DNA from 3 places in the Streptomyces sp. NBC_01092 genome. Region 1 is predicted to be linked to each of the others. Evidence: predicted binding sites of a transcription regulator. Region 1 holds the regulator's gene; each other region holds the start of a gene.
What was found. Region 1 encodes HspR, which represses chaperone genes until heat shock. Its sites were predicted from a motif close to TTGAGNNNNNNNNNCTCAA; they were not measured.

Region 1 (10,654 bases):
CGTCGCACTGTAGCCAGGGGCGGGGTGATCTGAGTCGCTGAGGCTTGCCTTAAGAACGATTCGTGTTATTCATCCCGAAATGGTATATACGCCACTAATCTATGCCTGTGCTTTACGGGATCGCCGCCGCCACGACCGCTCTCCTGGTCACCGCCCTCCTAGCGATGCTGCTCCGCCTGCCCGCCCTGCGTCTCGGCATCGTCGACCGCCGCCGGCAGCGGCCGCTGCCTCTGCTCGGCGGGGTCGCCGTCGCGCTCGTCACCTGTCTGGTCGCCGCCGCCGGGGAGTGGACGCGGTTCGCCCCGCTGGGCTCCGAGATCGGACGGCTGCTCATCGCCGCGGGCGCCGTCGCCCTGCTCGGACTCGTCGCCGACGTGCGGCGGGTGAAGGCCCGGTTCCTCGTCGGCGGTACGGCCGTGGCGGCGGCCTGTGTCGTGCCGTACGGCGACACCGGGATCCTGCTGGGCCTGGTGGCCGTCGGCTGGATCGTCCTCGTCGCCGTCGGCTTCAAGGCGCTCGACCACGCGGACGCGCTGGTCGGCACCGTCGGGGTGCTCACCGCCTTCGGTGTCGGCATCTGCGCGGCGGCCGAGGTGATGGACGAACTCGCCGTGCTGCTCAGTGTGCTGGCCGCCGCCCTGACCGGGTTCCTCATGCACAACTGGCCTCCCGCGCGGATCGGCCTCGGCGCGTGCGGGTCCCTCTTCGTCGGGTTCGTGCTCGCGTCGTCGGCCGTGATGACCCGCGCCGGGCACGATCCGGTGTCGAGCGCGGGCGTGCTGTACTCGCTCACCGCCCTGGCCACCGCCGACGTCCTCCTCGTGACGCTGTCGCGCCGGCTGGCCGGACGGCCGCTGCTGCGACGCGGGCCGGATCATCTCGCCCACCGGCTGCGCCGGATCGGCCTCACTCCGCAGGGCGTGACCGTTCTGCTGGGTGTCGGGGCCTTTGCCGGGGTACTCGTCGGCGTCCTCGTGCACATGGGATGGATGGCGCGCTCGGGGGCGTTGTGGGTGGGGGTGGGTGCCGTGATCGCCGTACTGGCGCTGCTGCACATCAAGCCCTACGGGCCTCGGCGTCAACCCAGAGTTCCGGTTCAGGACTCCGCTCGGGCTTCCGATCGGATCGCGTCTTCGCAGGTCGGAGCCCAGTTGCGTGTAAGGAACGGATAAGAGTTGAGTGAGGTCGACTCAGCTCTGTTGACCCATTCCGAGCCGTCGTGCACACTTGAGTCCGTTCCACTCAAGTCAGCTGGAGGAATTAACCATGGCACGTGCGGTCGGCATCGACCTGGGCACGACAAACTCCGTCGTCAGCGTTCTTGAAGGCGGCGAGCCCACCGTCATCACCAACGCAGAGGGCGCCAGGACCACGCCGTCCGTCGTCGCCTTCGCCAAGAACGGCGAGGTGCTCGTCGGCGAGGTCGCCAAGCGTCAGGCGGTCACCAACGTGGACCGGACCATCCGGTCCGTGAAGCGTCACATGGGCACCGACTGGAAGATGGAGCTGGACGGGAAGCCCTTCAACCCGCAGCAGATCTCCGCCTTCATCCTGCAGAAGCTGAAGCGCGACGCCGAGTCGTACCTGGGCGAGAAGGTGACCGACGCGGTCATCACCGTCCCCGCGTACTTCAACGACTCCGAGCGTCAGGCGACGAAGGAGGCCGGCGAGATCGCCGGTCTGAACGTCCTTCGTATCGTCAACGAGCCCACCGCGGCCGCGCTGGCGTACGGCCTCGACAAGGATGACCAGACGATCCTCGTCTTCGACCTCGGCGGCGGCACCTTCGACGTGTCCCTGCTGGAGATCGGCGACGGCGTCGTCGAGGTGAAGGCCACCAACGGTGACAACCACCTCGGTGGTGACGACTGGGACCAGCGCGTCGTCGACTACCTGGTGCAGCAGTTCAAGTCCGGCCACGGCGTGGACCTGGCCAAGGACAAGATGGCCCTGCAGCGTCTGCGTGAGGCTGCCGAGAAGGCCAAGATCGAGCTGTCCTCGTCCACCGAGACCTCGATCAACCTGCCGTACATCACCGCCTCCGCCGAGGGCCCGCTGCACCTGGACGAGAAGCTCACCCGGGCTCAGTTCCAGCAGCTGACGGCCGACCTGCTGGAGCGCTGCAAGACCCCGTTCTTCAACGTCATGAAGGACGCCGGCGTCTCCATCAACGAGATCGACCACGTCGTCCTCGTCGGTGGCTCCACCCGTATGCCCGCCGTCGCCGAGCTCGTCAAGGAGCTGACCGGCGGTCAGGACGCCAACAAGGGCGTCAACCCGGACGAGGTCGTCGCCATCGGCGCCGCCCTGCAGGCCGGTGTCCTCAAGGGTGAGGTCAAGGACGTCCTGCTCCTCGACGTGACCCCGCTGTCCCTCGGTATCGAGACCAAGGGCGGCATCATGACCAAGCTCATCGAGCGCAACACCACGATCCCGACCAAGCGGTCCGAGATCTTCACGACGGCCGAGGACAACCAGCCGTCCGTGCAGATCCAGGTCTACCAGGGCGAGCGCGAGATCGCGGCGTACAACAAGAAGCTCGGAATGTTCGAGCTGACCGGTCTGCCGCCGGCGCCGCGTGGCGTCCCGCAGATCGAGGTCGCCTTCGACATCGACGCCAACGGCATCATGCACGTCACGGCCAAGGACCTTGGCACGGGCAAGGAGCAGAAGATGACCGTCACCGGTGGCTCCTCGCTGCCGAAGGACGAGGTCAACCGGATGCGCGAAGAGGCCGAGAAGTACGCGGAGGAGGACCACGCCCGCCGCGAGGCCGCCGAGTCCCGCAACCAGGGCGAGCAGCTCGTCTACCAGACGGAGAAGTTCCTCAAGGACAACGAGGACAAGGTCCCCGGCGAGGTCAAGACCGAGGTCGAGGCCGCCGTCGAGGAGCTGAAGACCGCGCTCAAGGGCGAGGACACCGCCGAGATCCGCACGGCCACCGAGAAGGTCGCCGCGGTCTCCCAGAAGGTCGGCCAGGCCATGTACGCCGACGCCCAGGCCGGTCAGGCCGCGGGCGGTCCCGAGGGCGGCGCCCCCGGTGGCGCCAAGGCCGACGACGACGTCGTGGACGCCGAGATCGTCGACGACGAGCGCAAGGACGGTGTCGCGTAATGACGGAGGAGACCCCGGGCTTCGAGGAGAAGCCCGACGTCCCCTCCGGCGCGACCCCTGACGACGCCGAGTCGAAGGCCGCCCCCCAGGAGGGGGCGGCCCCGGCCGGGGACGGAACTGCAGACGCGGGTCTGGTGGCCCAGCTGGACCAGGTGCGTACGGCGCTCGGTGAGCGCACGATGGACCTCCAGCGGCTCCAGGCCGAGTACCAGAACTACCGCCGCCGTGTGGAGCGCGACCGGATCACGGTCAAGGAGATCGCCATCGCGAACCTCCTGACCGAGCTCCTGCCCGTGCTCGACGACATCGGCCGCGCGCGGGAACACGGCGAACTCGTCGGCGGATTCAAGTCCGTCGCGGAGTCGCTGGAGACCGTCGCGGCGAAGATGGGCCTCCAGCAGTTCGGCAAGGAGGGCGAGCCCTTCGACCCGACGATCCACGAGGCGCTGATGCACTCCTACGCGCCGGACGTCACCGAGACGACTTGCGTCGCGATCCTCCAGCCGGGGTATCGCATCGGCGAGCGCACCATCCGCCCCGCGCGGGTGGCCGTCGCCGAGCCCCAGCCGGGCGCGCAGACCGTCAAGGAGGAGTCTGCCGAGGCGGCCGACGACAAGGAGAGCGGTGGCCCGGACGAGGGCTGACGTTGAACTGACGAGGAGAGAGGAGGGACGTCGAGGATGAGCACCAAGGACTTCATCGAGAAGGACTTCTACAAGGTCCTCGGCGTCCCCAAGGACGCCACCGAGGCCGAGATCAAGAAGGCGTACCGCAAGCTCGCCCGCGAGTTCCACCCGGACGCCAACAAGGGCAACGCCAAGGCGGAGGAGCGTTTCAAGGAGATCTCCGAGGCGAACGACGTCCTCGGTGACCCCAAGAAGCGCAAGGAGTACGACGAGGCACGCGCCCTCTTCGGCAACGGCGGCTTCCGCCCGGGGCCGGGCGGCGCGGGCGGCGGCAACTTCAACTTCGACCTGGGCGACCTCTTCGGAGGCGGCGCCCAGGGCGGCCAAGGGGGAGCCGGCGGCTTCGGCGGCGGAATCGGTGACGTCTTCGGGGGCCTGTTCAACCGCGGCGGTACCGGTACGACCCGTACCCAGCCCCGGCGCGGCCAGGACATCGACACCGAGGTCAGCCTCAGCTTCACCGAGGCGATCGAGGGTGCGACGGTCCCGCTGCGGATGTCCTCGCAGTCGCCGTGCAAGGCGTGCGCGGGCACCGGCGACAAGAACGGCACGCCCAGGGTGTGCCCGACCTGCGTCGGCACCGGCCAGGTGGCCCGGGGCTCGGGCGGCGGCTTCTCGCTCACCGACCCCTGCCCGGACTGCAAGGGGCGCGGCCTGATCGCCGAGCACCCCTGCATGGAGTGCAAGGGCAGCGGCCGGGCGAAGTCGTCGCGCACCATGCAGGTCCGCATCCCGGCGGGGGTGTCGGACGGCCAGCGCATCCGCCTCCGGGGCAAGGGCGCGCCGGGCGAGCGCGGCGGCCCGGCCGGCGATCTGTACGTCACCGTGCACGTCGACGCCCACCCGGTGTTCGGCCGCAAGGAGGACAACCTCACGGTGACCGTCCCCGTGACCTTCACGGAAGCGGCCCTGGGCGGCGAGGTCAGGGTTCCCACCCTGGGCGGACCGCCGGTCACCCTGAAGCTGCCGCCCGGCACGCCCAACGGCCGCACCATGCGGGCGCGGGGCAAGGGCGCGGTCCGCAAGGACGGCACCCGCGGAGACCTCCTGGTCACCGTCGAGGTGAGTGTCCCCAAGGACGTGACGGGGAAGGCTCGTGACGCGCTCGAGGCGTATCGCGAGGCGACCGCGGGTGAGGATCCGCGGGCGGAGCTGTTCCAGGCCGCGAAGGGAGCTTGATGGAGATGGACGGCCGTCGACGCAATCCGTATGAACTGACCGAGGAGACCCCGGTCTACGTCATCTCGGTGGCGGCCCAGCTCTCCGGCCTGCACCCGCAGACACTGCGCCAGTACGACCGCCTCGGCCTGGTCTCCCCGGACCGCACCGCCGGCCGCGGCCGGCGTTACTCGGCCCGCGACATCGAACTGCTCCGCCAGGTGCAGGCGTTGTCGCAGGACGAGGGCATCAACCTGGCCGGCATCAAGCGCATCATCGAACTGGAGAACCAGGTCGCGGCGCTCCAGTCCCGCGTGGCCGAACTCCAGGCCGCCGTCGAGGGCGCCGCGGCGGCGATGCAGCAGCGCGAGGCGGCGGTACACGCGTCGTACCGCCGCGACCTGGTGCCGTACCAGGAGGTACAGCACACCAGCGCGCTGGTGGTGTGGCGGCCGAAGAAGGCCAAGGACTGAGGCGCACGCATGCGAGCAGGGGCCGGGATCTCCCGGCCCCTTTCGCATGCCCGGCCCTTCCGGAGGGCCACCGGTCCTGCGGTGATCTTCGCAGGTGGGATCAGGTGACGGGTGCCGTGACCGTCCAGTCGCCCGCGGGCACCGACTCGGTGCCGTCGGCCAGCACCCCGGTCACCCAGTAGTAGGACGTGGTCCCGCGCTTCGCGCCCGTGTCGAAGTACTCGAAGGCACCGGCCCCGAGATCGGCGATCTTCTCGTACGCGGAGGTCGCAGGGTTCCAGCGGTAGATCCGGAAGCCCTTCGCCGGGTCGGCGCTCTCCTCGCCCGCGCCCAGCCCGGTCCACGAGAGCTGGTTGCCCTCGTCGCCCTCCGCCGGCGCTGCGGTCAGGTGCAGCGGCGAGCCCTCGGGCGTCGGCACGCTCGGCGTCATGTCGAGTTCGGTCACGGCCACGGCCGGGACCAGGTCGTCGCTCCACTTCATCGCGGAGTTGCCGTCGTCGTCCACGGCGTCGACGAAGAAGCAGACCTCGTCGCCGTCCGGGTGCGTCGTGTACGAGTAGGAGGTCTCGTCGGGCGAGACGTACTCCACCAGGCTGCCGTAGCAGACCTGCTCGTCGTCCTCGTCGCCGACGAGTTCGCCCTTGTGGATCGTGTAGTACCGCAGATCCTCGGCCGGGCTCTTGTCCCAGTCCAGCCGGAAGCCGTACTCGGTCGGGGTGACGCTCAGTCCGGTGACGACCGGCGGCGGATCGTTGTCCCAGATCCGGCCCAGCTGGGGAACGGACCGCGCGGACTCGTTGCCCGCCGCATCGACGGCCGACACCCGGTAGTGGTAGGCGGTGCTCTCGGCCGCCGAGGTGTCGAGGTGGGACAGCTGGTCCGTGGTCGCGATCCGGGTGTACGTGCCGTTCTCGCTCGCCGCCCGGTAGACGCGGTACGTCGCGGCGTCCGTGACCTTCCTCCAGGCGACACGCAGCCCGCCCGTGCTCCCGGTCGGGGTCACCTCGCCCGTCGCGCTCGTGATGGTGGGCGCGGCGGGGGCGACTCGGTCGACGGTGGTGACGGCCTGGTCGGTCGTGCCGGCCGACTCGTTGCCCGCCTTGTCGTAGGCGCGCACCTCGTAGTAGTACGTCGCTCCGGTCACCGGCAGGGTGCTGTCGGTGTATGTGGTCGAGGTGCTCGTCGCGAGCGGCGTGCTGCCGAAGGAGGCGCCCTTCAGGCGGCGGTACACGCGGTACCCGGCGAGGTCCATCTCCTTGTTCCTCGACCAGGTGAGCTTCGCCTTGCCGGTCGCCGGGTCGTACGAGACCGAGGGCCCGGTCGGGGCGAGCGGCTTGACGGTGTCGACAGTGGCCGAAGTCCTCGGTCCGTAGCTGAAGTTGACCTTGGCCGAGCCGGTCCAGTTGACGTAGTCGATGCGCAGGGTGTGACCGCCTGCGGGGATGGTGACGTTGACGGTCTTGGAGACGGTCGTGGAGGTGTTCTTCCACAGGTCGACCTTGCGGCTGCCGTCCACGTACACCCGGATGCCGTCCAGCCCGGACGCGGCGAGGGTGAACGGGCCGCCCGAGCCGAAGTCCCGGGTCAGGGTCCAGCGGACGGCGAAGTTGTCCTTCGGGAGGTCCGCGGCGGGGGCGTTGGTGCCCCAGTTCGAGTCGATCGTGGTGTCGCAGTCGGTCTTTTTCGGGGTGCCCGAAAAGGACGTGTTCGCGAAGAACTGCCGCTTGAAGACAGGCGAGGCGCAGGTCGTGGCGGCGGATGCGGGTGCCGTCGTGAGCAGGGTGCCCGCGGTGGCGAGCACGACCGTCGCCGCGGCCGCGGCGGTCGTGCGTCTGGCTGGGATCATTCGCTCCCCTGGTCGAGTAGGGGACAGCGGTGGGCGCTGTCCTGATCTGGACTCGCGGGGAATGGGGTTGGTTGTACGGATCTTGGGCTCGCGCTGGATCAAGATTTGGTGGAGGGGGTGTAAGGGGTATTTGGAGAGGTTCCGCCTTGTCTTTACATGGTCAGCTGAGCGTGGTGTTGCGCACTCGTTAAGTGATTCCGCTTGACGCTGGGTGCTGTCGACGCGTTGGCTTTTCAGTCATCTGGGTGCGTTGACGCGCCCGTGTCCCGAAGGCACCAGAAGTGAGCTCCTCTATGCGTCCTTTGCGCCCCCTGCGCCGCACCGCCACAGCCGTGGCCGCCGCGTCCACGATGACCCTCTCGCTGGCCGCATGCGGGGCACTGGGCGTCACCGGGGACGGCAGCGAGGCGAGTCCGACCAAGGGCGACGACGTCACCGTGGGGCTGCTGCTGCCGGAGACGGCGAACACGCGCTACGACAAGTTCGACTACCCCATCATCAAGAACAAGGTCGCCGAGCTCACGAACAAGCTGGGCAGCGTCGTCTACCGCAACGCCGACGCGGACGCCAAGAAGCAGGCGAGCCAGCTTCAGCAGATGATCGACGACCAGGTCGACGTGATCCTGCTGGACGCCGTCGACTCGCACGCCATCGCCGGCGGGGTGAAGGCGGCCAAGGACGCGGGCATCCCGGTCATCGCCTACGACCGGCTGGCCGAGGGGCCGATCGACGCGTACGTCTCCTTCGACAACGAACTGGTCGGCGAGGTCCAGGCCCGCACGCTCCTGGAGGCCATGAACCCGGTCGACTCCTCCGACAAGATCGTCATGATGAACGGCTCGCCCACCGACCCGAACGCCAAGCAGTTCAAGGCGGGCGCCATGTCCGAGCTCAAGGGCGCGGTGGACATAGCCAAGACATTCGACACGAAGGACTGGAAGCCGGAGAACGCCCAGGCCAACATGTCCGAGGCGATCAAGGCCGTCGGCGTGAACAACATCAAGGGCGTCTACTCCGCCAACGACGGCATGGCCGGCGGCATCATCAAGGCCCTCCAGGCGGCGGGCGTGAGCGAACTGCCGCCGATCACCGGCCAGGACGCCGAACTCGACGGCGTGCAGCGGATCGTGAGCGGCGAGCAGTTCATGAGCGTGTACAAGTCGTACCCGCAGGAGGCCGAGAGCGCCGCGGAGATGGCCGTGGCCAAGGTCCAGGGCCACGACATCCAGTTCGACTCGCTCACCCAGGACCAGGTCGACAGCCCGACCGACAAGGACATCTCGGCCCTGCTGGTGCCCGTGGTCGCCCTGACGGAGGACAACATCAAGGAGACCGTCGTCGCCGACGGGATCTACTCGGTGGCCGACATCTGCACGGCCAAGTACAAGGCGGACTGCAACTCGCTCGGGCTGAAGTAGCGCCCTCGTTCGTTGCGCACGAGTGCCGCCGGGGCCCGTCCCCGGCGGCACTCTGCTGTGCCCACGCCCCGGCCCCGCCCCGCCGCCGTATGCGATTTCGTGTCGCGAACTCCGGTCGGGGCGCGCCGGTGTTCCGCGCGCCCGGCAAGGGCCGGAAAACCACCATCAGCTTGTTGCATCTCGACGTGCGGAGGCCCGGGGATAACGGGGCGAACCCCTGTATTACGGCGGCCGTCCCGGTAGGAGCCGTGTTGCGGAGCAAGGCCGGTCCGCGCATAGTTGCGCTGCGGAAGCGCGAGCGAACCGCGGGGCCGACACGGCCGAGCACGGTGGGTCCGTCGACCAGGCCCCGCCCTGCCGCTGTGTCCCGGCAGGGGTGTCGACACCGCGCTCCGGAGGTGAGCGAGCCGGCGACAGAGGCAAGAACCGGGGGTGGATGGGCGATGGCCGGGCACGGGGCGCAGGAGCATCCACACGGCGCCGACCGGCTGTGCGAGGCCGGGGACCGCGTGTACTCCCGGGCCGTACGGCGTGGCCGGGTGCCACGCGGCGACGCGGATCCGGTGCCCTGCCTGCTGGAGTTGGCCCTGCTGCACCCGGACCCCGACGACATGGACTGGCTGGTGCCGACCTCCCCGCAGGAGGTCATGACGCGGCTGCTGCGCGGGGTGTACGACGAGGTCAGCGCGAGCCAGCGGCGGATGGGCTCGGCGGTGGCGGCCTTCGAGTGGTACGCCGGTCTCGGCCCGCAGCCGAACCAGGCGTCCGGCGTCGAGGGCACCGCGCCCGGTTCGGCGATCCGGGTCCTGGAGGGCGACTCGCGCATCCAGGGCGCGCTGGACGAGGCGACGCAGGCGTGCACGACGGAGGTGCTGACCGTGCAGCCCGGCGGCATCCGGCCCGAGCACGAGCTGACGGAGGGCCTGCACCGGGCGATGGCGCTGCGGGGGCGGGGCGTGCGGATGCGCGACCTGTACACGCACGTGGCCCGGCACGGCCAGGGCCTGCTCAACTACCTGGAGCTGATGGGCGATTCGGTGGAGGCCCGCACGCTGGACGAGGTGATCGACCGGCTGATCCTCTTCGACCGCACGGTGGCCTTCATCCCGGCGAACGCCGACCGCACGCTGGCGCTGGAGCTGCGGCACCCGGGGCTCGTGCACTACCTGGTGACGGTCTTCGAGCGGCTCTGGCGCCTCGCGATCCCGCTGACGGCGTCTCTGCCCGACACCGGCATCGAGGGCATCTCCCACCGCGAACAGTCCATCGCCGCGCTGCTCGCCGAGGGGCACCAGGACGCGGTGATCGCGGAGCGGCTGGGGATAAGCGTACGGACCTGCCGGGCGCACATCGCGCGGCTGTCGGAGACGCTGGGGGCGGCGAGCCGTACCCAACTCGGGGTGCGCATAGCGCAGGTGGGGCTGGACGGGCCACGGGCGTCGTCGTCCGACGCCGCCGGGTCCGCCGTGATCAGGGCTGCGGGTGTGCCTGGTCAAGAATCCCCGACTGGCCGATGAGATAGCCGAGTTGGGCGCGGCTCTCGCTGCCCAGCGTCGCGGCCAGTTTGGCGATGTGGACGCGCACGGTGCGGACGTTCATGCCGAGCCGGTCGGCCATGGCCGCGTCCGTGTGGCCCTCGATGAGCAGGCTCGCGATGGCCCGCTGGCGCGGCGTGACGCCGTTCAGGGTGGGCTGCTGGACGGCCTCGGGGTACATGGGCGTCGCCAGCCGCCACAGCCGCTCGAAGGTCGTGACGAAGTAGCCGACGAGGGCCTCGTGTCGGATCTCCAGGGCGAGGGTGCGGTCCTTGTTGGCGGGGATGAAGGCGACCTCGCGGTCGATGACGAGGAGCCGGTCGGTGACCTCGTCCAGGGTGCGGGCCTCGGCGTCGCCCCGGAGGTGCTCGTAGCGCGCCATGACGAGGGGCCGGTAGCGCTGTGTGTGCTGGTACAGGGTGCG
Region 2 (10,654 bases), 3.2 Mb from region 1:
CCAGCAGCAGGAGCGCGGCTTCCTGCCCGGGGGCCTCGTCCAGGAGATCCGCGCGCTCAGTCATCCGCCGCTGCCCTGGGACGCCCGGCTCGCCCGCTGGTTCGACGAGTTCGTGCCACGCCCCGAGCCGGTGCGGACGTACGCCCGTCCCGCGCGCCGTCAGGCGTCGACGCCCGACATCCCGCGCGCCGGCCGCTACTTCCCGCCCGAGGAGATCGCCCGCTGCACCTTCGGTGTCGTCCTGGACACCTCGGCGTCCATGGGCAGCGTGCTGCTCGGCAAGGCGCTGGGCGCCATCGCCTCCTACGCCGCCGCCCGGGACGTACCGGCCGCGCGGGTCGTGTTCTGCGACGCGGCTCCGCACGACGCCGGCTATGTGCCGGTGACGGACATCGCGGGGCGGGTGCGGGTGCACGGGCGCGGCGGTACGGTCCTGCAGCCCGGGATCGACCTGCTGCAGCGCGCGGACGACTTCCCGCCGGGCGCGCCCGTCCTCGTCATCACCGACGGCTGGTGCGATGTGCTGCGGGTGCGGCGCGAGCACGCGTACCTCATTCCGCAAGGCCGTCGCCTGCCGTTCACCCCGCGTGGGCCGGTCTTCCGGGTGAGTTGAGCCGGAGTGTGATCGGATGGGGGCACGGACCCAGGAAACGGGCCCCCATGCGAAAGGAAGAATCGTGGCTACCACGCGCTCCGCACACACCGTTTGGGAAGGCAGCCTGCTCGAGGGCAACGGTGTCGTCCACTTCGACTCTTCCGGTGCCATCGCGGCGCAGCCGGTCACGTGGGCCTCGCGCTCCCAGGACGCGAACGGCAAGACCAGCCCGGAGGAGCTGATCGCCGCCGCGCACTCCAGCTGCTTCTCCATGGCGCTGTCGCACGCCCTGAACGGCGCGGGCACGCCTCCCACCAAGCTCGTCACCTCGGCCGACGTGAACTTCCAGCCGGGTGAGGGCATCACGGGGATTCACCTCACGGTCGAGGGGACGGTGCCGGGGATCGACGACGAGGCGTTCGCCGCCGCCGCGGAGGATGCCAAGGCCAACTGCCCGGTGAGCCAGGCGCTGAAGGGCACGAACATCACGCTGTCCGCCAAGTTGGCGTAACGCTCCGCTGGGGGAGCCGCGATGGGGCGTCTGTTGTCTGCGGCGCCGTCGTGGCTGGTCGCGCAGTTCCCCGCGCCCCTTTGGGGGCGCGGTCCCCGCCCCCCGTCTCAGGAAGTCGACCGAAGATGCCCTCACCCCCCGCCGTCTCCGCTCACCGTGGTGGGACCGAGCGTGCCGGTGCTGCTACCTGGCAGGCGTATGAGGATGCGCTCCTCAGCGGGGCCGAGTACGTCGAGTTCGATATCCGGCGGACCGCGGACGGTGTCTTCGTCGTCCATCACGACGCCCGCGTCGGACGGATCGGGCCGCTCCTCGCCCGGATCACCTACGCCGAGCTGTGCGAGCGTGCCGGGTACGTCGTGCCCGTCGTCGACGACGTCATGGAGCTCATCGCCGGGAAGCTCGAAGGGCACCTCGATCTGAAGGAGACCGGGTACGAGCGTGAGCTCGTCGAGCGGGCGGTCGCGCTGCTCGGGGAGGACGGGTTCGTCGCCACGACCCTGGAGGACCGTTCCGTCGCCGCGATCTCGCGGGCCTTTCCCCGGGTGCGCACGGCCCTGTCGCTGGGGCGGCACCGAGGAGGGGTCGGGCCGGCGCGGCTGGCCCGGATCCGGCTGAGCGAGCTGTTGCCCATGCGGCGGATCCGCGCCTGCGGTGCGACCGGTGTCGCCGTGCACCAGCGCCTCGCGCGTGCGACCGTGTTGCGGGAGGCGTCCCGCAACGGACTGTTCACCATGGTGTGGACCGTCAACGAGGACCGGCGGATGCGGGCCTTTCTGGCCGATCCGCGCGTCGACGTCCTGATCACCGACCGGCCCCGCCGCGCCCTGGCCCTGCGGGGCTGAGCGCCCGCTCAGCCCTCGTTTCGGCACCCGCCCCCGGGTCACTCGCCCCATTGACAAGAGCCCACTCAAGTTTTGTGCTGGAGTTCAAGAGGTGCCCTGGCGGAAGGGGACAACGATGGCACGCGCGGTCGGGATCGATCTGGGGACCACGAACTCGGTGGTCGCCGTCTTGGAGGGCGGCGAACCCACTGTCGTCGCCAATGCGGAGGGGGCCAGGACCACACCGTCGGTCGTGGCCTTCGCCAAGAACGGCGAGGTACTCGTCGGTGAGGTGGCCAAACGGCAGGCGGTGACGAACGTCGAGCGCACCGCCCGCTCCATGAAGCGGTACATGGGCGACGCGAACTGGCGCTTCCCCGAGCAGGGCGACATCGACGGCTCCCGCTACCGGGCCCAGGAGCTGTCGGCCCGGGTGCTGCAGAAGCTGAAGCGGGACGCCGAGTCCTATCTCGGCGAGGACGTCACCGACGCGGTGATCACCGTCCCCGCGTACTTCGACGACGCCCAGCGGCAGGCCACCAAGGAGGCCGGGGAGATCGCGGGCCTGAAGGTGCTCAGGATCATCAACGAGCCCACGGCCGCCGCCCTCGCCTACGGCCTGGACCGGGGCGAGGAGCAGACGGTGCTGGTCTTCGACCTCGGCGGCGGCACCTTCGACGTCTCGCTGCTGGAGATCGGCGACGGCGTCATCGAGGTCAAGGCCACCAACGGCGACACGCACCTGGGCGGCGACGACTGGGACCAGCGGGTCGTCGAGTACCTGGTGAAGAAGTTCAAGGGGCAGTACGGCATCGATCTCGGCAACGACAAGATGGCGCTGCAGCGGCTGCGCGAGGGCGCCGAGAAGGCCAAGATCGAGCTGTCCAGCTCCTCCGAGACGACGATCAACCTGCCCTACATCACCGCCTCCGCCGAGGGCCCCCTCCACCTCGACGAGAAGCTGACCCGCGCCCAGTTCCAGGAGCTCACCGCCGACCTCCTCGACCGCTGCAAGACCCCCTTCCACCAGGCCGTCAAGGACGCCGGCATCAAGCTCTCCGCGGTCGACCACGTCATCCTCGTCGGCGGCTCCACCCGCATGCCGGCCGTCACCGACCTCGTGAAGGAACTCACCGGCAAGGACCCGCACAAGGGCGTCAACCCCGACGAGGTCGTGGCCGTCGGCGCGGCCCTCCAGGCGGGCGTCATCCGCGGTGACGTCAAGGACGTCCTCCTGCTCGACGTCACCCCGCTGTCCCTGGGCATCGAGACCAAGGGCGGCATCATGACGAAGCTGATCGAGCGCAACACCACGATCCCGACCCGGCGTTCGGAGATCTTCACGACCGCCGCCGACAACCAGCCCTCCGTCGGCATCCAGGTCTACCAGGGCGAACGCGAGATCGCGGCCTACAACAAGAAGCTCGGCGTCTTCGACCTCACCGGCCTGCCGCCCGCCCCGCGCGGGGTGCCGCAGATCGAGGTCGCCTTCGACATCGACGCCAACGGGATCATGCACGTCTCCGCGAAGGACCTCGCGACGGGCCGCGAGCAGAAGATGACCGTGACCGGCGGCTCGGCACTGCCGAAGGACGACATCGACCGGATGATGCGGGAGGCCGAGCAGTACGCCGACGAGGACCGCAACCGCCGCGAGGCCGCCGAGACCCGCAACCAGGCCGAGCAGCTCGTCTACCAGACCGAGAAGTTCCTCCGCGACAACGAGGACAAGGTCCCGGCGGACACCAGGACCGAGGTCGAGTCGGCGATCACGGACCTGAAACAGCAGCTGGAGCAGAACGCCGACACGAACGTCCTGCGCACCGGCACCGAGAAACTCGCCACGGTCAGCCAGCAGATGGGCCAGGCGATGTACGCCCAGGCCCAGCAGGCCCCGAGCGACGGCGCCACCGGCACCGGCAACGGCACGGAGCAGACCGCACCGCAGGACGACGACGTGGTGGACGCGGAGATCGTCGACGACGAGAAGGACCAGAAGGGCGGGGCCGCGTGAGGGCCGCCGCCTAGGACCCGGTCTTCTCCCAGCCCCGCCGCTCCGGCCGCGGCCCCAGTTGCTCGGGGTCGCGGCTGCGGTACACCAGGTACGGCCGGAACAGGTACTGCACCGGCGCGCTGAACATGTGCACAAGGCGGGTGTACGGCACCAGCGCGATCAGCGCCATGCCGATCACCGCGTGGATCTGGTACAGCACCGGCACGCCCTGCATCCGGTCCAGGTCCGGCTGGAGGGTGAACAGGCTGCGGGCCCAAGGGGCGATGGATTGGCGGTAGTTGTAGCCGTCGCCGGAGGAGTGAGCCAGCTTGGCGACCATGCCCATCACGATCGCCGCCACCAGCACGACGTACATGAGCTTGTCGTTGGTCGTCGTCGCCCGGAACACCGGTGCGTTGGTGCGCCGGCGGTACAGCAGCAGCACGATCCCGGCGACCGTCACCACTCCCGCCGCCGTACCGCCGTAGAGGGAAAACAGGTGGTACGTGTGCTCGCTCACGCCGAGCGAGTCCGTCCAGGACTCGGGGATGAACAGCCCCACCAGATGGCCGACCAGCACGAACAGGATGCCGTAGTGGAAGGCGGGCGAGGCGATGTTCAGCAACCTCGACTCGTAGACCTGGGAGGAGCGGGTGGTCCAGCCGAAGCGGTCGTAGCGGTGGCGCCAGACCAGGCCGGCGACCAGCAGGGCGAAGGTGACGTAGGGCAGGACGCCCCACAGCAGCGTGGTCATGGGCGCACCCCCGGGTGTGCGGTCGGCAGGGTGGCGCACACGGCGTCCAGGACGGACGCGTACGGTGTGCCGAAGTCGGTGAGCCGGGCTCGGAGCTGCTCCAGGCACTCGCGGTGTTCCAGCAGGAGGTCGGTGTCGCCGGTGCGGGCCGCGAACTCCAGGACCGCGGGCAGGAAGTCGGGCAGTTCCTCGCCGGTGAGCTCCAGGCCGTGGGCGCGGTAGACGTCCTTGAAGCGGAGCATCGACATGCCGCGCCGCCGGGTGTCCCCGTCGAGCCACCAGGTCAGATACAGGCTGTGGCGGTTCTTGAAGTCGAAGACCTCGACGTAGTGCGCGGCCAGTTCCTGCGGCTCGGTGACCGCCGCGTGGTCGGTGAACTCCCGCAGCTGCGGGGCGGCCTCGCGCAGCAGGGGCAGCCGGGCGCGGAAGTCGTCGTCGGGGTAGGTCAGGCAGAGCGCGGCCGCCTGGTAGAGCACCTCGAAGGACGGCATCAGGTCTCCTCGGCGGTGTTGTCGGATGTCTGACGTCGGCGCAGGGCATGGAAGTTCTCCACCGTCACCAGCGGCAGCAGCTTGCGGCCCGAGTCCTGGCCGACCGGCCCGTCCCCGCCCATCCCGGGCCCGCCGTCGAAGTCGAGGCTGCACCCCTGCGGGAGCGCCGACTCCTCAAGGCGCCGGGCGTCGCCGACGGCCGCCGTCGGAATGACGTACCGGTCCTCGGCCTTGGCGATCGCCAGCAGCCGGTACATCTCCTCGATCTCCCCGGCCGCCATGCCCACCGCGGCCGGCACCGAGGGATCCGGATCTTCCCCGAGGTTGATCGCCCGCATGTAGGAGCGCATCGCGGCGAGCTTCTCCAGCGAGGAGCGGACCGGGCCGATGGCGCCGGCCGTGAACATCCCCGCCAGGTACTCCAGCGGAATGCGCAGAGAGTCGATCGCGCCGAACAGGTTCCCCGCGTCCTCGCCGTCGTGCCCGGTCTCCGCCAGCGCGTCCACCACCGGGGACAACGGCGGGATGTACCAGACCATCGGCATCGTCCGGTACTCCGGATGCAGCGGCAGCGCCACCCGGTACTTGCTGATCAGCGCGTGCACGGGCGAGCGGCGGGCCGCCTCCAGCCAGTCGTACGGGATTCCCGCCTCCTCGCACGCCCGCCGCACGTCGCTGTCCTCCGGGTCGAGGAAGACACCCAACTGCGCCTCGTACAGGTCCCGTTCGCGCGGGACGGAGGCCGCGGCCGTCACCCTGTCCGCGTCGTAGAGCACCACCCCGAGATAGCGCAGCCGGCCCACGCAGGTCTCCGAGCAGACCGTCGGCAGACCGACCTCGACCCGCGGATAGCACATCGTGCACTTCTCGGCCTTGCCGGTGGCGTGGTTGAAGTACACCTTCTTGTACGGGCATCCCGTCACGCACATCCGCCAGCCCCGGCACCGGTCCTGGTCGACGAGGACGATGCCGTCCTCCGCCCGCTTGTACATCGCCCCCGACGGGCACGCCGCCACACAGGACGGGTTGAGGCAGTGCTCGCAGATGCGCGGCAGATAGAACATGAAGCTCTGCTCGAACTCGAACCGCACCTTGTCGGAGGCCTGCTGACGGGCCTGTTCGACCAACGGGTCGAGGTCGCCGTAGGCGGGGGCGCCGGCGAGGTTGTCGTCCCAGTTCGCCGACCACTCGATCTTCATCGGCTTGCCGTCGAGCTGGGAGACCGGCCGCGCGACCGGGTAGTCGTCGCCCAGTGGGGCGTCGGTGAGGTTCTTGTAGTCGTAGGTCCAGGGCTCGTAGTAGTCCTTGATCTCCGGCAGTTCGGGGTTGGAGAAGATCCCGGCGAGCTTGCGGAAGCGGCCGCCCGCCTTCAGCTTCAGCGCGCCGCGCCGGTTCAGCTCCCAGCCGCCGCGCCAGCGCTCCTGGTCCTCGTAGCGGCGCGGGTAGCCCTGGCCGGGGCGGGTCTCGACGTTGTTGAACCAGGCGTACTCCATGCCGCGCCGGTTGGTCCACGCCTGCTTGCAGGTGACCGAGCAGGTGTGACAGCCGATGCACTTGTCGAGGTTCATCACCATCGCGATCTGGGCCATCGGACGCATCAGTACTCGACCTCCTGGCTGCGGCGGCGGATGACCGTCACCTCGTCGCGCTGGTTGCCCGTCGGGCCGAGGTAGTTGAACGCCCAGGAGAGCTGGGCGTACCCGCCGACGAGGTGGGACGGCTTGAGGATCAGCCGGGTGAGCGAGTTGTGGATGCCGCCGCGCTTGCCGGTGGCCTCCGTCTTCGGGACGGCGAACGTGCGCTCCTGCGCGTGATGCATGTAGACGGTGCCGGGCGGCATCCGGTGGGAGACGACGGCCCGGGCGACGACCACGCCGTTGCGGTTGTCCGCCTCCACCCAGTCGTTGTCGACGACGCCGATCGCGTCGGCGTCCTGCGGGGACATCCAGATGTTCTGGCCGCCCCGGGAGAGGGCCAGCATGAACAGGTTGTCCTGGTACTCGGAGTGGATGGACCACTTGTTGTGCGGGGTCAGGAAGCGGACCGTCACCTCCTTCTGCCCGTCCGGTCCCAGACGCGGTTCGCCGAACAGCTTGTTCATGTCCAGCGGCGGCCGGTAGACGGGAAGTGCCTCGCCCAGCTCGTGGATCCAGTCGTGGTCGAGGAAGAAGTGCTGGCGGCCGGTGAGGGTGTGCCAGGGCTTGAGGTGCTCGGTGTTGAGGGTGAAGGCGGTGTAGCGCCGCCCGCCCGACTCGCTGCCCGACCACTCCGGCGAGGTGATCACCGGCACGGGCGCGGCCTGCGTGTCCGCGTACGTGATCCGCTTGCCCTCGTGCTCGGCCGCCAGGTGCGCCATCTTCTGCCCGGTGCGCGCCTCAAGCGTGCGGAAGCCCTGGGTGGCGAGGCGGCCGTTGGTGGTGCCGGAGAGGGCGAGGATGGTGTTCGCCGCCTTCACCGCCGTGTCGACGCAGGGCCGGCCGTCGCCCGTCACGCCGTTCAGCCGGCGCAGGTCCTCGACCTCCTCGTCCGGCCGCAGCGTGATGCCCTTGGCGGGCAGCCCCAGCTGCTCCACCAGCGGCCCGAGCGAGGCGAACTTGGCGCCGATCGCCGTGTAGTCCCGCTCCACGACGGTCAGGTTCGGCAGGGTCTTCCCGGGCACCGGATCGCACTCCCCGCGCCTCCAGTCCAGGACGACCCCGCCCGGCTGGGCGATCTCGCCCGGGGTGTCGTGCTGGAGCGGGGTGGCCACCAGGTCCTTGCGCACGCCGAGATGGCCGACGGCCAGCTCGCTGAGCCGCTCGGCCAGCGCCTTGAACGCGTCGAAGTCGGTGCGCGCCTGCCACGGCGGATCGACGGCCGGGGTGAAGGAGTGGACGAAGGGGTGCATGTCCGTGCTGGACAGGTCGTGCTTCTCGTACCAGGTGGCGGCGGGCAGGACGACGTCCGACAGCAGTGTGGACGACGTCTGGCGGAAGTCCAGCGACAGCAGCAGGTCGAGCTTGCCCTCGGGTGCTTCGTCGCGCCAGGTCACCTCACTCGGCCGGACGTCCTCGGGCGCCTCCTCGGCCCGGAGCGAGGAGTGCGTGCCGAGCAGGTGCCGGGTGAAGTACTCCGCGCCCTTCGCCGACGAGCCGAGCAGATTGGCCCGCCACAGCGTCACTATGCGCGGCCAGTTCTCCGGCGCGTCCGGGTCCTCGCAGGCGAACTTCAGCGTCCCCGCGCGCAGTTCGGCCACCACCCGCGACACCGGATCGCCGAACACCCCGCCGAGCTCCAGCGGGTTGCGGTCGAAGGTCGGATACGACGGCATCCACCCCGCACGCGCCGACAGCGCCAGGCAGTCCGCGCCCGTCATCCCCCGGAACCGCCCCGTGCCCAAGGGCGAGGCGAGCACGTCGGCCGTGAAGCGGTCGTAGCGCCACTGGTCGGTGTTGAGGAACCAGTACGCCGTGCCGATCATCTGGCGCGGCGGACGCGACCAGTCCGACGCGGCCGCGAGCGTCGCCCAGCCGGTCACCGGGCGGCACTTCTCCTGGCCGACGTAGTGCGCCCAGCCACCGCCGTTGCGGCCCTGGCAGCCGGTGAGCTGGAGCAGGGCGAGGAAGGTGCGGTAGATCGTCTCGGAGTGGAACCAGTGGTTGGTGCCGGCGCCCATCAGGATCATGCAGCGGCCCTTCGACCGCTGGGCGGTGTCCGCGAACTCCCTCGCGATCCGTACGCACTTGGCCGCCGGGACGGAGGTGTGTGCCTCCTGCCAGGCGGGCGTGCCGGGTGAATCGGCGTCGTCGTACGACGCGGGCCAGCGGCCCGGCAGACCCGGCCGCGCCACCCCGTACTGCGCGAGCAGCAGGTCGAAGACGGTCGTCACCAGCGGGCCGTTCGCGCCGCCGAGCTTGGTCACCGGGACGCCACGGCGTATGACCTCGCCGCGCCCCTGCCCGTGCGGCCCACCCTCGGTGTCGAAGCGGGGCAGCAGCACCTCGACACCCGCGGACACCGCACTGCCGTACAGGCTCAACCGGGGCTGGATGTCGCCGAGTTCGAGGTTCCAGCTGCCCTTGCCCGACTCGGTCCAGCGAAAGCCGAGGGAGCCGTTCGGGGCGACCGCGCGACCCGACACCTCGTCCAGCACGACCGTCTTCCACGCGGCGCCCTCGCCCTCCTGACCCAGGTCCGAGGCGCGCAGGAATTTCGCGGGGACGTAGGCGCCGTCCCGCTCCTCCAGGGTGACCAGGAAGGGCAGATCGGTGAACTGCCGTACGTAGTCCGCGAAGAACGGGGTCTCCCGGTCGACGAAGAACTCCTTCAGGACGACGTGCCCCATGGCCAGGGCCAGCGCGCCGTCCGTGCCGGGATGCGGATGCAGCCACTCGTCGGCGAACTTGGCGTTGTCGGCGTAGTCCGGGGCGACCACCACGACCTTCTGGCCCCGGTAGCGGGCCTCCGCCATCCAGTGCGCGTCGGGCGTGCGGGTCACCGGGACGTTCGAGCCCCACATCATCAGATACGCCGCGTCCCACCAGTCGCCCGACTCCGGTACGTCGGTCTGGTCGCCGAAGACCTGCGGGGAGGCGACCGGCAGATCCGCGTACCAGTCGTAGAACGACAGCATCGGGGCGCCGATCAGGGAGTGGAAGCGGGCGCCCGCCGCGTGCGACACCATCGACATCGCCGGGATGGGGGAGAAACCGGCGATGCGGTCGGGGCCATGAGTCTTGATGGTGTGGACGTGCGCCGCCGCGACCATCTCGACCGCCTCGTCCCAACTCGCCCGCACCAGGCCGCCCTTGCCGCGCGCCTGCTGGTAGCGGCGGCGGCGCTCGGGGTCGCGCTGGATGTCCGCCCAGGCCAGGACGGGGTCCCGCAGGCGTTCCTTCGCCTCCCGGTACATCTGCAGCAGGACGCCCCTGATGTACGGGTAGCGGACCCGGGTGGGGGAGTAGGTGTACCAGGAGAAGGCGGCGCCGCGCGGGCAGCCGCGGGGCTCGTACTCGGGGCGGTCGGGGCCGACGCTCGGATAGTCCGTCTGCTGGGTCTCCCAGGTGATGATGCCGTCCTTGACGTACACCTTCCAGCGGCAGGAGCCCGTGCAGTTCACGCCGTGCGTGGAGTTCACGACCTTGTCGTGGCTCCACCGGTCCCGGTAGAACGCGTCCGCCTCCCGCCCGCCGGTCAGCGCCACGCTGTGCAGATCGCGCGCGGGCGTGCCCGGCCGGAAGAACCTGCCGGCCTTCAGCAGCGCCGCGCCCGGCTCGACGGGTGGCGTGGGCGTAGGCGTGGGCGTGGGCGTGGTGGGCGGTATCCGGGTGTCGGTCACAGGCGCGCTCCCTTGCTTGCCCTGATCACGAACCTAGGGCGAGGTCGGGGAGCGCACCCGTTCTCGGCGCCCGTACGGGTCAGGGCTTGCGGGCGACCCCCGCGTACACGGGCACGATGCCCTCCGCCTGGGCCGCCACGTCCGCCGGCTCCGGGCGCCAGCCGTAGAC
Region 3 (10,654 bases), 1.3 Mb from region 1:
CGCACCATCCTCGAACGGCACCGGCCGTACTGGGACTTCGAGCCCCAGCCCATCTAGCCGAACGCCGAAAGGCCCGGCCCCGAGTCGCGATGGACTCGGAACCGGGCCTTCCGATCAGATCCCGTGCAGAGGATCCGCAGGCTTACGCCTCGAACACCTCACGCACCAGCTGCTCCTGCTCGGCCTGGTGCCGCTTGGCGGAACCGACGGCCGGGGACGAGCCGTGCGGACGGGAGATCCGCCGCAGACGCTCGCCATGCGGGATGTCGGCGCCGACCGCCAGGTCCAGGTGGTCGATCAGGTTGAGCGCGATGAACGGCCAGGCACCCTGGTTCGCCGGCTCCTCCTGGGCCCACAGGTACTTCTCGGCGTTCGGGTACTTGGCGATCTCGGCCTGGAGCTCGGCACCCGGCAGCGGGTACAGGCGCTCGATGCGGATGATCGCCGTGTCCGTGACGCCGCGCTTCTGGCGGTCGGCCTCAAGGTCGTAGTACAGCTTGCCGGCGACGAAGACGACCTTGCGGACCGCGGCCGGGTCGACCGTTGAGTCGCCGATGACGGGGCGGAACTGGCCCGACGTGAACTCCTCCGTCTTCGACGCGGCGGCCTTGAGGCGCAGCATCGACTTCGGCGTGAAGACCACCAGCGGCTTGTGGTGCGGGTTGTGCACCTGCCACCGCAGGAGGTGGAAGTAGTTCGACGGCAGGGTCGGCATCGCGACCGTCATGTTGTTCTGGGCGCACAGCTGGAGGAAGCGCTCGACACGGGCCGAGGAGTGGTCCGGGCCCTGGCCCTCGTAGCCGTGGGGGAGCAGGAGCGTGACGCCGCTCGTCTGGCCCCACTTCTGCTCGGACGCCGAGATGTACTCGTCGACCACCGTCTGCGCGCCGTTGACGAAGTCGCCGAACTGCGCCTCCCACATCACGAGCGCGTCGGGACGGGCCAGCGAGTAGCCGTACTCGAAGCCCATGACTGCGTACTCGGACAGGAGGGAGTTGTAGACGTTGTAGCGAGCCTGGTCCTCGGCGAGGTACTGGAGCGGAGTGTGCTCCTCGCCCGTCTCACGGTTGATGAGGACCGCGTGGCGCTGACCGAAGGTGCCGCGCTGGGAGTCCTGGCCGGACAGCCGGACCGGGGTGCCCTCCAGGAGAAGGGAGCCGACCGCGAGGGTCTCGCCCATGCCCCAGTCGATGGTGCCGTCCTCGACCATCGCCGCCCGGCGCTGCAGCTGGGGCAGCAGACGCGGGTGCACGTGGAACGTGTCGGGGATGTTGACCTGGGACTCGGCGATCCGCTTCACGACCTCCGCGGAGATCGCGGTGCTCACGGCGACCGGGAACTCGGCCCGCAGGTCGGACACCGGCTCGGCGCTCGGCTGGGAGACGGCCTCGCGGACCTCCGTGAAGACCTTCTCCAGCTGGCCCTGGTAGTCCTGCAGGGCCTGCTCGGCCTCTTCCAGGGTGATGTCGCCGCGACCGATGAGGGACTCGGTGTAGAGCTTGCGCACCGAGCGCTTCTTGTCGATCAGGTCGTACATCAGCGGCTGGGTGAAGGCCGGGTTGTCCGACTCGTTGTGACCGCGGCGGCGGTAGCAGATGAGGTCGATCACGACGTCCTTGTTGAACGCCTGGCGGAACTCGAAGGCCAGGCGGGCAACGCGGACGACCGCCTCGGGGTCGTCGCCGTTCACGTGGAAGATCGGGGCCTCGATCATCCTCGCCACGTCCGTCGCGTACATCGACGAGCGGGACGACTCCGGGGCGGCGGTGAAACCGACCTGGTTGTTGATGACGATGTGGACCGTGCCGCCCGTGCGGTAGCCGCGCAGCTGCGACATGTTCAGGGTCTCGGCCACCACGCCCTGGCCCGCGAAGGCCGCGTCGCCGTGCAGGGCCACCGGCAGGACGGTGAAGTCCGTGCCGCCCTTGTTGATGATGTCCTGCTTGGCGCGGGCGATGCCCTCGATGACCGGGTCGACCGTTTCCAGGTGGGACGGGTTCGCGGCCAGCGAGACCTTGATCTGCTCGCCGTCCAGGCCCGTGAAGGTGCCCTCGGCGCCCAGGTGGTACTTCACGTCGCCGGAGCCGTGCATCGACTTCGGGTCGAGGTTGCCCTCGAACTCGCGGAAGATCTGGGCGTACGACTTGCCGACGATGTTGGCGAGGACGTTCAGCCGGCCGCGGTGGGCCATGCCGATGACGACCTCGTCCAGGCGGGACTCGGCGGCCGAGTCCAGCACCGCGTCCAGCAGCGGGATGACGGACTCGCCGCCCTCCAGGGAGAAGCGCTTCTGGCCGACGTACTTCGTCTGCAGGAAGGTCTCGAAGGCCTCCGCGGCGTTCAGCCGGCGCAGGATGCGCAGCTGCTCCTCGCGCTCGGGCTTGGTGTGCCCGCGCTCGATGCGGTCCTGGATCCACTTGCGCTGCTTGGGGTCCTGGATGTGCATGAACTCGATGCCGGTGGTGCGGCAGTACGAGTCGCGCAGCACACCGAGGATGTCGCGCAGCTTCATCAGGGACTTGCCGGAGAAGCCGCCGACGGCGAACTCGCGCTCCAGGTCCCACAGGGTGAGGCCGTGCTCGGTGATGTCCAGGTCGGGGTGCTTGCGCTGGCGGTACTCCAGCGGGTCGGTGTCGGCCATGACGTGGCCGCGGACCCGGTAGGAGTGGATCAGCTCGAAGACACGCGCGGCCTTGGTGACGTCGTCGTCGTGCGAGGCGTCGATGTCCTTGAGCCAGCGGACCGGCTCGTAGGGGATGCGCAGCGCCTCGAAGATCTCGTCGTAGAAGTTGCTCTCGCCGAGCAGGAGGTTCGCGACGATCCGCAGGAACTCGCCGGAGGCGGCGCCCTGGATGACCCGGTGGTCGTAGGTCGACGTGAGCGTCATGACCTTCGAGATGCCGAGCTTGTTCAGGGTGTCCTGGGAGGTGCCCTGGAACTCAGCCGGGTAGTCCATGGAGCCAACGCCCATGATGACCGACTGTCCGGGCATCAGACGCGGGACCGAGTGCACGGTGCCGAGGCCACCGGGGTTGGTCAGGGAGACCGTCACGCCGGTGAAGTCGTCCATGCCCAGCTTGCCGTCGCGGGCGCGGCGGACGATGTCCTCGTAGGCCTGCCAGAACTCGAAGAAGTTCAGGGTCTCGGCCTTCTTGATGCCCGCGACCACGAGCTGGCGGTCGCCGTTGGGCTTGACCAGGTCGATGGCGAGGCCGAAGTTGATGTGCTCCGGCTTGACCAGGGTCGGCTTGCCGTCCTTCTCCGCGAAGGAGTAGTTCATCGACGGCATGGCCTTGATGGCCTGCACCATCGCGTAGCCGATCAGGTGCGTGAAGGAGATCTTCCCGCCCCGGGCGCGCTTCAGGTGGTTGTTGATGACGATGCGGTTGTCGAAGAGCAGCTTCACCGGGACCGCGCGCACGGACGTGGCCGTGGGCACCTCCAGCGAGGCGTTCATGTTCTTCGCGACCGCGGCGGCCGGGCCGCGCAGCGTCAGGAACTCCGGGCCGCCGGCGGCAGCGGGCTCGGCCTGCTTCGGCTGAGCGGGCTTCGCGGCCGGGGCGGGCGCGGCGGGCTGCGCCGCAGCCGGGGCCGGGGCAGCAGGCGCGGCGGCCGCGGGCCTCGGGGCCACGGGGGCCGGCGCGGGCACCGACGGGGCGACCGGAGCAGCCGGGGCGGCGGGCGCGGGCCTGGGGGCCGTGGAGGTCTCTGCGGCCCCCGCGGCCGCAGTACCCGCCGGAGCCGCGGCGCCGACGCCGGGCTTGTAGTCGGCGAAGAAGTCCCACCAGGCTCGGTCCACGGAATTCGGGTCCTGGAGGTACTGCTGATAGATCTCGTCGACGAGCCACTCGTTCGGTCCGAACGCGGCCGCGGGGTTCTTGCCCGCTTGGTCGGTGTCGGTCGAGATGCTCGAGTTACTGGGGGACTGTGGCGACACGGCGGCAACCGCCCTCTTCCGCTTCACAAGGTGATGGACAGCGGGAATAAAGGCTACGCCTCCATGGCCGGGAAGGTCAGGTCGAGCAAGGTCATCGTCGCGTAAGTCACATCAGAAAGCGTGTTTCGGGCCTGGAAATGGCGGGAAACAAGCGAGGTTCCGCTTCAGATGGGATGGGAGGAGCGCGACACGGCGCACCGAAAGCGCAGGTCTGGACCTGATCACACGTGTCCGTCAGCCAGGACGGACGTGGATCTTGTGGCTCCGCTTCGACTTTACGTCAACTTGGAACGGATGGCTGCCCTGGAAGGGTGACAAGAATCCGGCAACCCCGATCGGATTCGGCCACACCGATCCGGCCGCCGTGCAGATCCACCGCCCAGCGCGCGATGGCCAGCCCCAGCCCCGTGCCGCCGTCGCTGCCCGGCCCGTGCGGCCGGCGCACGGCGCCCCGGTTGAAGCGCTCGAAGACCTTGTGCCACTCCGACTTCGGGATGCCCGGACCCTCGTCCAGGACCTCCAGCTCCAGCGACTCCGGGTACGACCCGCGCCGCGCCTTGACCGTCACGCGGCCGTGCGGCGGGCTGTGCTTGATCGCGTTGTCGATCAGGTTGGCGACGACCTGGTGGATGCGCTCGGGGTCGGCGTGCGCCGTCAGCTCCGGCGGGGAGACGTCGAGGTGCAGATGGACGTCCGTACGGGTGTGGCTGCCGGAGCCCGACGCCATGCCGCCGCGCGCCGAGGCGACCATGTTGGCCTCCTTCAGGACGCCGGACAGGTACGGCCACACCTCGAAGCGCCGCATGCGCAGCGGTACGACGCCGTTGTCCAGGCGGGACAGGTCGAGGAGGGTCTCCACGAGCCGGCCGAGGCGCTCGGTCTGCTTCAGGGCCGTGCGCATGGTCTCGGGGTCGGCCGCGGCGATGCCGTCGACCACGTTCTCCAGCACGGCCCGCAGGCCCGCGATGGGGGTGCGCAGCTCGTGCGAGACGTTCGCCACCAGTTCCTTGCGCTGCTGGTCCTGGGCCTCCAGCTCGTCGGCCATCAGGTTGATCGTCTCGGCCAGGTCGCCCAGCTCGTCCCGGCGGTTCTCCTTCACCCGGCGCGTGTAGTCGCCCTGTGAGATGGACCGGGCCACGGTGTTCATCTCGTCCAGCGGCGCGGTGAGCGAATGGGCCACGAACTGCGTAATGAGCAGTGTGGCGATCATCGAGAAGACCGTGATGAAGCGCAGCTCCGTCTGCGTGCGCACCGCGATCATCGACAGACCGGTGGTGATCAGCACCGCGATGACGACCAGCGCGCCCAGTTTGGTCTTGATCGAGAACGGACTGACGCCGCCCCAGGGCTCCCCGGGGCCTCTCCGCGCGGCCGGCCCGTCGCTCATGGCGTCGGTGTCTCCAGGGCGTAGCCCACGCCGTGCACCGTGCGGATCCGCTCGGCGCCGATCTTCCGGCGAAGCGCCTTGATGTGGCTGTCGACCGTCCGGGTGCCGGAGGCGTCCGCCCAGTCCCACACCTCGGCGAGCAGCTGCTCGCGCGAGAGGACCGCGCGCGGGGTGTTCGCCAGGCACACCAGCAGGTCGAACTCGGTCGGCGTGAGGTGAACGTCGTCACTGCGCACCCGCACCCGCCGCTGCGCGTGGTCGATCTCCAGCTCGCCGAGCCTGAGGATCCCCGACCGCGGGGTCGTGGCGGCCAGCGCGGCCCGCTCGACGCGGCGCAGCAGTACGTGCACGCGTGCCGCCAGCTCCCGCATCGAGAACGGCTTGGTCATGTAGTCGTCGGCGCCCACGCCGAGCCCGACCAGCATGTCGGTCTCGTCGTCGCGCGCGGTCAGCATCATCACCGGCACCGGCCGCTGGGCCTGCACCCGGCGGCATACCTCCAGGCCGTCGAAGCCCGGCAGCATGATGTCGAGGATCAGCAGGTCGGGCTGCCAGGCCTCGGCCGTGTCGACCGCCGCCGGACCGTCGCCAGCCGTCTGCACGAGGAACCCCTCGGCGCGCAGGCGAGCCGCGATGGCGTCCACGATGGTCGGATCGTCCTCGACCACGAGGACCCGGCGCTGAGCGCCCGGGGTCGCCGCCGTGCCGTTGTGGGAGGTGTGTGTCTGCTCCATCGCCCGCCCCAAAGTTGCTTTCCGGAATCCGTGGGGTGATTCCTCTGACTGGCTATGCCTGCTCATGCTTGCGATTGACGCTTGAATGATCCGCGTCAGGTGAGCAGAGTACGGGGAGTCACCGTGCCACGGCTATCCAGGTCGTACGGCGAGGTGTACGACGTCCGGAACGCCCCGGGCAACGGGGATCTCTTCGGTACGCACCTGCTGGAATCCGGCATTACACAAGGTTTCTTCGAATTCCGGAGAGGGTCGGGCGGACCATACGGCCAGTACCCCGCCGGGCCTCAACACCCGTGCACAGGCCGCGAGTCCGCCCGGTGAGTAGAGGCTGTCGTTGCCCTCGGTGACAGTCCAGCCGGGGCCGTTGTCGATGTCGAGACACAGTGCGTCATACGTGTCGGAAGTCTCATGTACGTACGCCACGAGATCGGTTTCCACAATCCTGGTGCGCGGGTCGGCGACGGCGCGGGCGGAGAAGTGCGTCAGGGGTCCGTCAAGATGCCAGCCGATAATCGCGCTCTCGCGCTCCACGACGGTGATCCGTCCCGGGCGGGGATCGGCGGCGGCGTGTGCGAGCGAGAAGCCGACGCCGAGCCCGCCGATCAGCACCTCCGGATCCGGCCGCCCCGCCTCCAGCGCACCGAGTGCCGCGTCCACGAGTAACCGCTCCGAGCGTCCGTCGGAGGTGTCCATCAGGAAACAGCCGTTCGCGATGATCTGGAGCAGGTCACCGTGCCGTCTCAACACGATCTCGCCGTGGGGGCCTTCGCGACGGTCCAGGACTTCGGGAGTGTCGTACGAAGTGGGCATCCGGCCATCCTCGCAGGTCCGGGGTGGGCCGGCCGAGTGAATTACGCCGACGGGTGGCACCGGGTTGACGCATGCCAGGGTCGGGACCGTCTTGGGAGGACGCATCCGCTTCTTGAGAGGTTGCTGAGAATCGGCTGTCGTGTGACGACGATCACAGACATGTGGGGCGAGGCGGGCCAAGGCTGAGGGGAAACGGAAGGAGCGCCTCAGCGTGGAACGTCCTGTGGCAGACGCGGCGCTGCCGGATGTGGCGGGGCTGCTGGACGGGATGCCGCAGCAGCGGAGGCCGCGCCCTGCCCCTGCCGTGCCGGCCTCGGTGCCGGCCGCCGAGAACGCGACCGAGGCACCGAAAGCCCGAGCCTTCCGCCCCTGGCGCCTGCTCCCCACCCCCACCGGCACACCGTTCACCTTCGCCTACGTCGTCGTCCTGACCGTCACCTCCCTGATCGCCACGTACGCCGACCCCGCCCTGGTCCACGCCCTCCACCAGGGCTCCAGCACCGACGTGGCGCACCTGCTGCACACCCCCGTGGTGGTGCTGTTCGCCAGTGCTCTGTGGATAGCGGGCGGGATCTGGGCGCCGTACACGCTCTGCCTGCTGCTCGTGCTCAACGCGCTGGAGCGGCGCGTCGGCGGGGTGCGCGCGGCCGTCGTCTTTCTGGTCGGGCACGTCCTGGCCACCCTTGCGACCGAGGTCCCCGTGGGGCTCGCGGTGCTGGTCGGCCGGCTGCCCGACAGTTCGCTGCACCGTCTCGACTACGGCGTCAGCTTCGGCGTCGCCACGAGCATCGGCGCGCTCACCGGGATGCTGCGGCCGTGGCTGCAGTGGCCCGTGCTGGCGCTGTTCGGCGCCCTGCTGGTCCAGGACCTGCTGCACCTCACCGACCCACTGACCAACTGGGGGCATCTGATCGCCCTGGTCATAGGGGTCGGGCTGTGGCCGGTGGTGCGCCGGTGGCGGGCGGCCGGGGCGGCCTCGCCTTCGGTCTCGGCTGCCTAGAGCCGCTCCTCCTCACGGGAACGCTCCTCCCCACGGGAAGGAGTGCGCCCCGGCCTGCGTTCACTTACGAAAGCCCAGGTGACGGCGTGTGGCGCAGGTGATCGCTCACAGCGAACGGACGCCTGGGAACATTCGAGCCGCCCCGTGCATTGAGTCGGCATAACTCAACTTGACTGCCTAAGGGGAGATCATGGCTTCGACGTCCACTTCGCTCACCCTGCCCGTGCTGCCCCTCGACGACGAGGTCGTGCTCCCCGGGATGGTGGTCCCGCTGGACTTGAACGACGCCGATGTGCGCGCCGCGGTGGAGGCCGCCCAGGCCGCCGCCCGCTCCACACCCGGAAAGCCCCGGGTGCTGTTGGTGCCACGCATCGACGGGACGTACCCGGGCACCGGTGTGCTCGGCACCGTCGAGCAGGTCGGCCGGCTGGCCGACGGTGACCCGGGCGCCCTGATCCGCGGTCGCGGCCGGGTGCGCATCGGCGCCGGGACGACCGGGCCCGGCGCGGCCCTGTGGGTCGAGGGCACGCGGATCGACGAGAGCGTGCCCGAGCCGGTGCCCGGACAGGTCGCCGAGCTGGTGACGGAATACAAGGCCCTCGCCACCGCCTGGCTGCGCAAGCGCGGCGCCTGGCAGGTCGTGGACCGCGTCCAGGCGATCGACGACGTGTCCCAGCTCGCCGACAACTCCGGTTACTCGCCCTTCCTGACCACCGAGCAGAAGGTCGAGCTGCTGGAGACCGCCGATCCGGTCGCCCGTCTCAAGCTCGCCACCCAGCAGCTGCGCGACCACCTCGCCGAGCAGGATGTCGCCGAGACCATCGCCAAGGACGTCCAGGAAGGCGTCGACAAGCAGCAGCGCGAGTTCCTGCTGCGCCGCCAGCTGGAAGCGGTCCGCAAGGAACTGCGCGAGCTGAACGGCGAGAAGGACGGCGAGGAGTCCGACGACTACCGCGCCCGCGTGGAAGCCGCAGACCTGCCGGAGAACGTCCGCGAGGCCGCGCTCAAGGAGGTCGACAAGCTGGAGCGCTCCAGCGACCAGTCGCCGGAGGGGTCGTGGATCCGCACCTGGCTGGACACGGTGCTCGAACTGCCCTGGAACGAACGCACCCAGGACGCCTACGACATCCAGGGCGCCAAGGCGATCCTCGACGCCGAGCACGCCGGCCTGGAGGACGTGAAGGAGCGGATCACCGAGTACCTGGCGGTGCGCAAGCGCCGTAACGACCGCGGCCTGGGTGTCGTCGGCGGCCGGCGCGGCGGTGCCGTGCTGGCGCTGGTCGGCCCGCCCGGTGTCGGCAAGACCTCACTCGGCGAGTCCGTCGCGCACGCGATGGGGCGCAAGTTCGTCCGGGTCGCCCTCGGCGGCGTCCGCGACGAGGCCGAGATCCGCGGCCACCGCCGTACGTACGTCGGCGCGCTGCCCGGCCGGATCGTCCGGGCCATCAAGGAGGCCGGTTCGATGAACCCGGTCGTCCTCCTCGACGAGATCGACAAGGTCGGCTCGGACTTCCGCGGCGACCCGGCCGCGGCGCTCCTGGAGGTCCTGGACCCGGCGCAGAACCACACCTTCCGCGACCACTACCTGGAGGTCGAACTCGACCTGAGCGACGTGGTGTTCCTGGCGACGGCGAACGTCCTGGAAGCCATCCCCGAGGCCCTGCTGGACCGGATGGAACTGGTCCGTCTCGACGGCTACACCGAGGACGAGAAGATCGTCATCGCCCGTGACCACCTGCTCCCGCGCCAGCTGGAGCGGGCCGGTCTGAACAAGGACGAGGTCGCCATCGACGAGGGCGCCCTGCGCAAGCTCGCCGGTGAGTACACGCGCGAGGCGGGCGTCCGTAACCTGGAGCGCTCCATCGCGCGGCTCCTGCGCAAGGTGGCCGCCGAGCACGAACTGGGCGAGCGGAAGCTGCCGTTCACCATCGCGGACGCTGACCTGCGCGATCTGATCGGCCGGCCGCACCACGTGCCCGAGTCCGCCCAGGACCCGGCGGAGCGGCGCACGGCGGTACCCGGTGTGGCGACCGGCCTCGCGGTCACGGGCGCGGGCGGTGACGTCCTGTTCGTGGAGGCGTCGCTGGCCGACCCGGAGACGGGCGCGGCGGGCCTGACCCTGACCGGCCAGCTGGGTGACGTGATGAAGGAGAGCGCGCAGATCGCCCTGTCCTTCCTCCGCTCCCACGGAGCCGAGCAGGAACTGCCGGTCGCGGACCTCAAGGACCGGGGCGTGCACATCCACTTCCCGGCGGGCGCGGTGCCGAAGGACGGCCCGAGCGCGGGCATCACGATGACGACGGCGCTGGCGTCGCTGCTCTCGGGCCGCCTGGTCCGCACGGACGTGGCGATGACGGGCGAGGTCTCGCTGACCGGCCGGGTCCTCCCGATCGGCGGCGTGAAGCAGAAGCTGCTCGCGGCGCACCGGGCCGGCGTCACGACGGTCATCATCCCCAAGCGCAACGAGCCCGACCTGGACGACGTCCCCGCCGAGGTGCTGGACAAGCTCGACGTCCACGCCGTGACCGACGTCCGCCAGGTCCTGGAACTGGCCCTGGCGCCGGCCACGAACGGCGCGGCCCCGGAGGTTCCGGTCGCGGCGTGACGGACGCGACCGGACCGGCAAGGCCCGGGTCCCGTGAGGGAGGCCCGGGCCTTCGCCGCGCCTCGGGGCGGGGCGTGCGGTGGTGGGTCAGCCGTCGGCCAGGGCCTGAAGGCGGTCGAGTGCCCCGTTGAACTTGTTGTGGTCGCCGACGCTCGGGCCGGAGGACGTGTACTGCCAC

Region 2: a site for HspR is predicted at 2,002-2,020, ahead of dnaK (molecular chaperone DnaK). Genes of this name have one in related genera too.
Region 3: a site for HspR is predicted at 8,021-8,039, ahead of lon (endopeptidase La). Genes of this name have one in related genera too.

Annotation. Positions count from the first base shown of each region.
Region 1 is NZ_CP108659.1:5,868,523-5,879,176, forward strand. It holds gene OG254_RS26770 (MraY family glycosyltransferase) at 108-1,172, shown strand; gene dnaK (molecular chaperone DnaK) at 1,267-3,114, shown strand; gene grpE (nucleotide exchange factor GrpE) at 3,114-3,758, shown strand; gene dnaJ (molecular chaperone DnaJ) at 3,795-4,979, shown strand; gene OG254_RS26790 (heat shock protein transcriptional repressor HspR) at 4,985-5,431, shown strand; gene OG254_RS26795 (fibronectin type III domain-containing protein) at 5,532-7,277, opposite strand; gene OG254_RS26800 (sugar ABC transporter substrate-binding protein) at 7,571-8,695, shown strand; gene OG254_RS26805 (LuxR C-terminal-related transcriptional regulator) at 9,139-10,212, shown strand; gene OG254_RS26810 (LuxR C-terminal-related transcriptional regulator) at 10,166-10,654, opposite strand, start outside.
Region 2 is NZ_CP108659.1:9,067,485-9,078,138, forward strand. It holds gene OG254_RS41070 (DUF2201 family putative metallopeptidase) at 1-613, shown strand, start outside; gene OG254_RS41075 (OsmC family peroxiredoxin) at 678-1,106, shown strand; gene OG254_RS41080 (glycerophosphodiester phosphodiesterase family protein) at 1,232-1,951, shown strand; gene dnaK (molecular chaperone DnaK) at 2,067-3,944, shown strand; gene narI (respiratory nitrate reductase subunit gamma) at 3,955-4,677, opposite strand; gene narJ (nitrate reductase molybdenum cofactor assembly chaperone) at 4,674-5,168, opposite strand; gene narH (nitrate reductase subunit beta) at 5,168-6,766, opposite strand; gene OG254_RS41105 (nitrate reductase subunit alpha) at 6,766-10,485, opposite strand; gene OG254_RS41110 (SAM-dependent methyltransferase) at 10,565-10,654, opposite strand, start outside.
Region 3 is NZ_CP108659.1:7,159,416-7,170,069, forward strand. It holds gene fxsT (FxSxx-COOH system tetratricopeptide repeat protein) at 1-57, shown strand, start outside; gene OG254_RS32740 (multifunctional oxoglutarate decarboxylase/oxoglutarate dehydrogenase thiamine pyrophosphate-binding subunit/dihydrolipoyllysine-residue succinyltransferase subunit) at 143-3,937, opposite strand; gene OG254_RS32745 (ATP-binding protein) at 4,218-5,324, opposite strand; gene OG254_RS32750 (response regulator transcription factor) at 5,321-6,058, opposite strand; gene OG254_RS32755 (spermidine synthase) at 6,191-6,871, opposite strand; gene OG254_RS32760 (rhomboid-like protein) at 7,083-7,871, shown strand; gene lon (endopeptidase La) at 8,062-10,476, shown strand; gene OG254_RS32770 (lysozyme) at 10,564-10,654, opposite strand, start outside.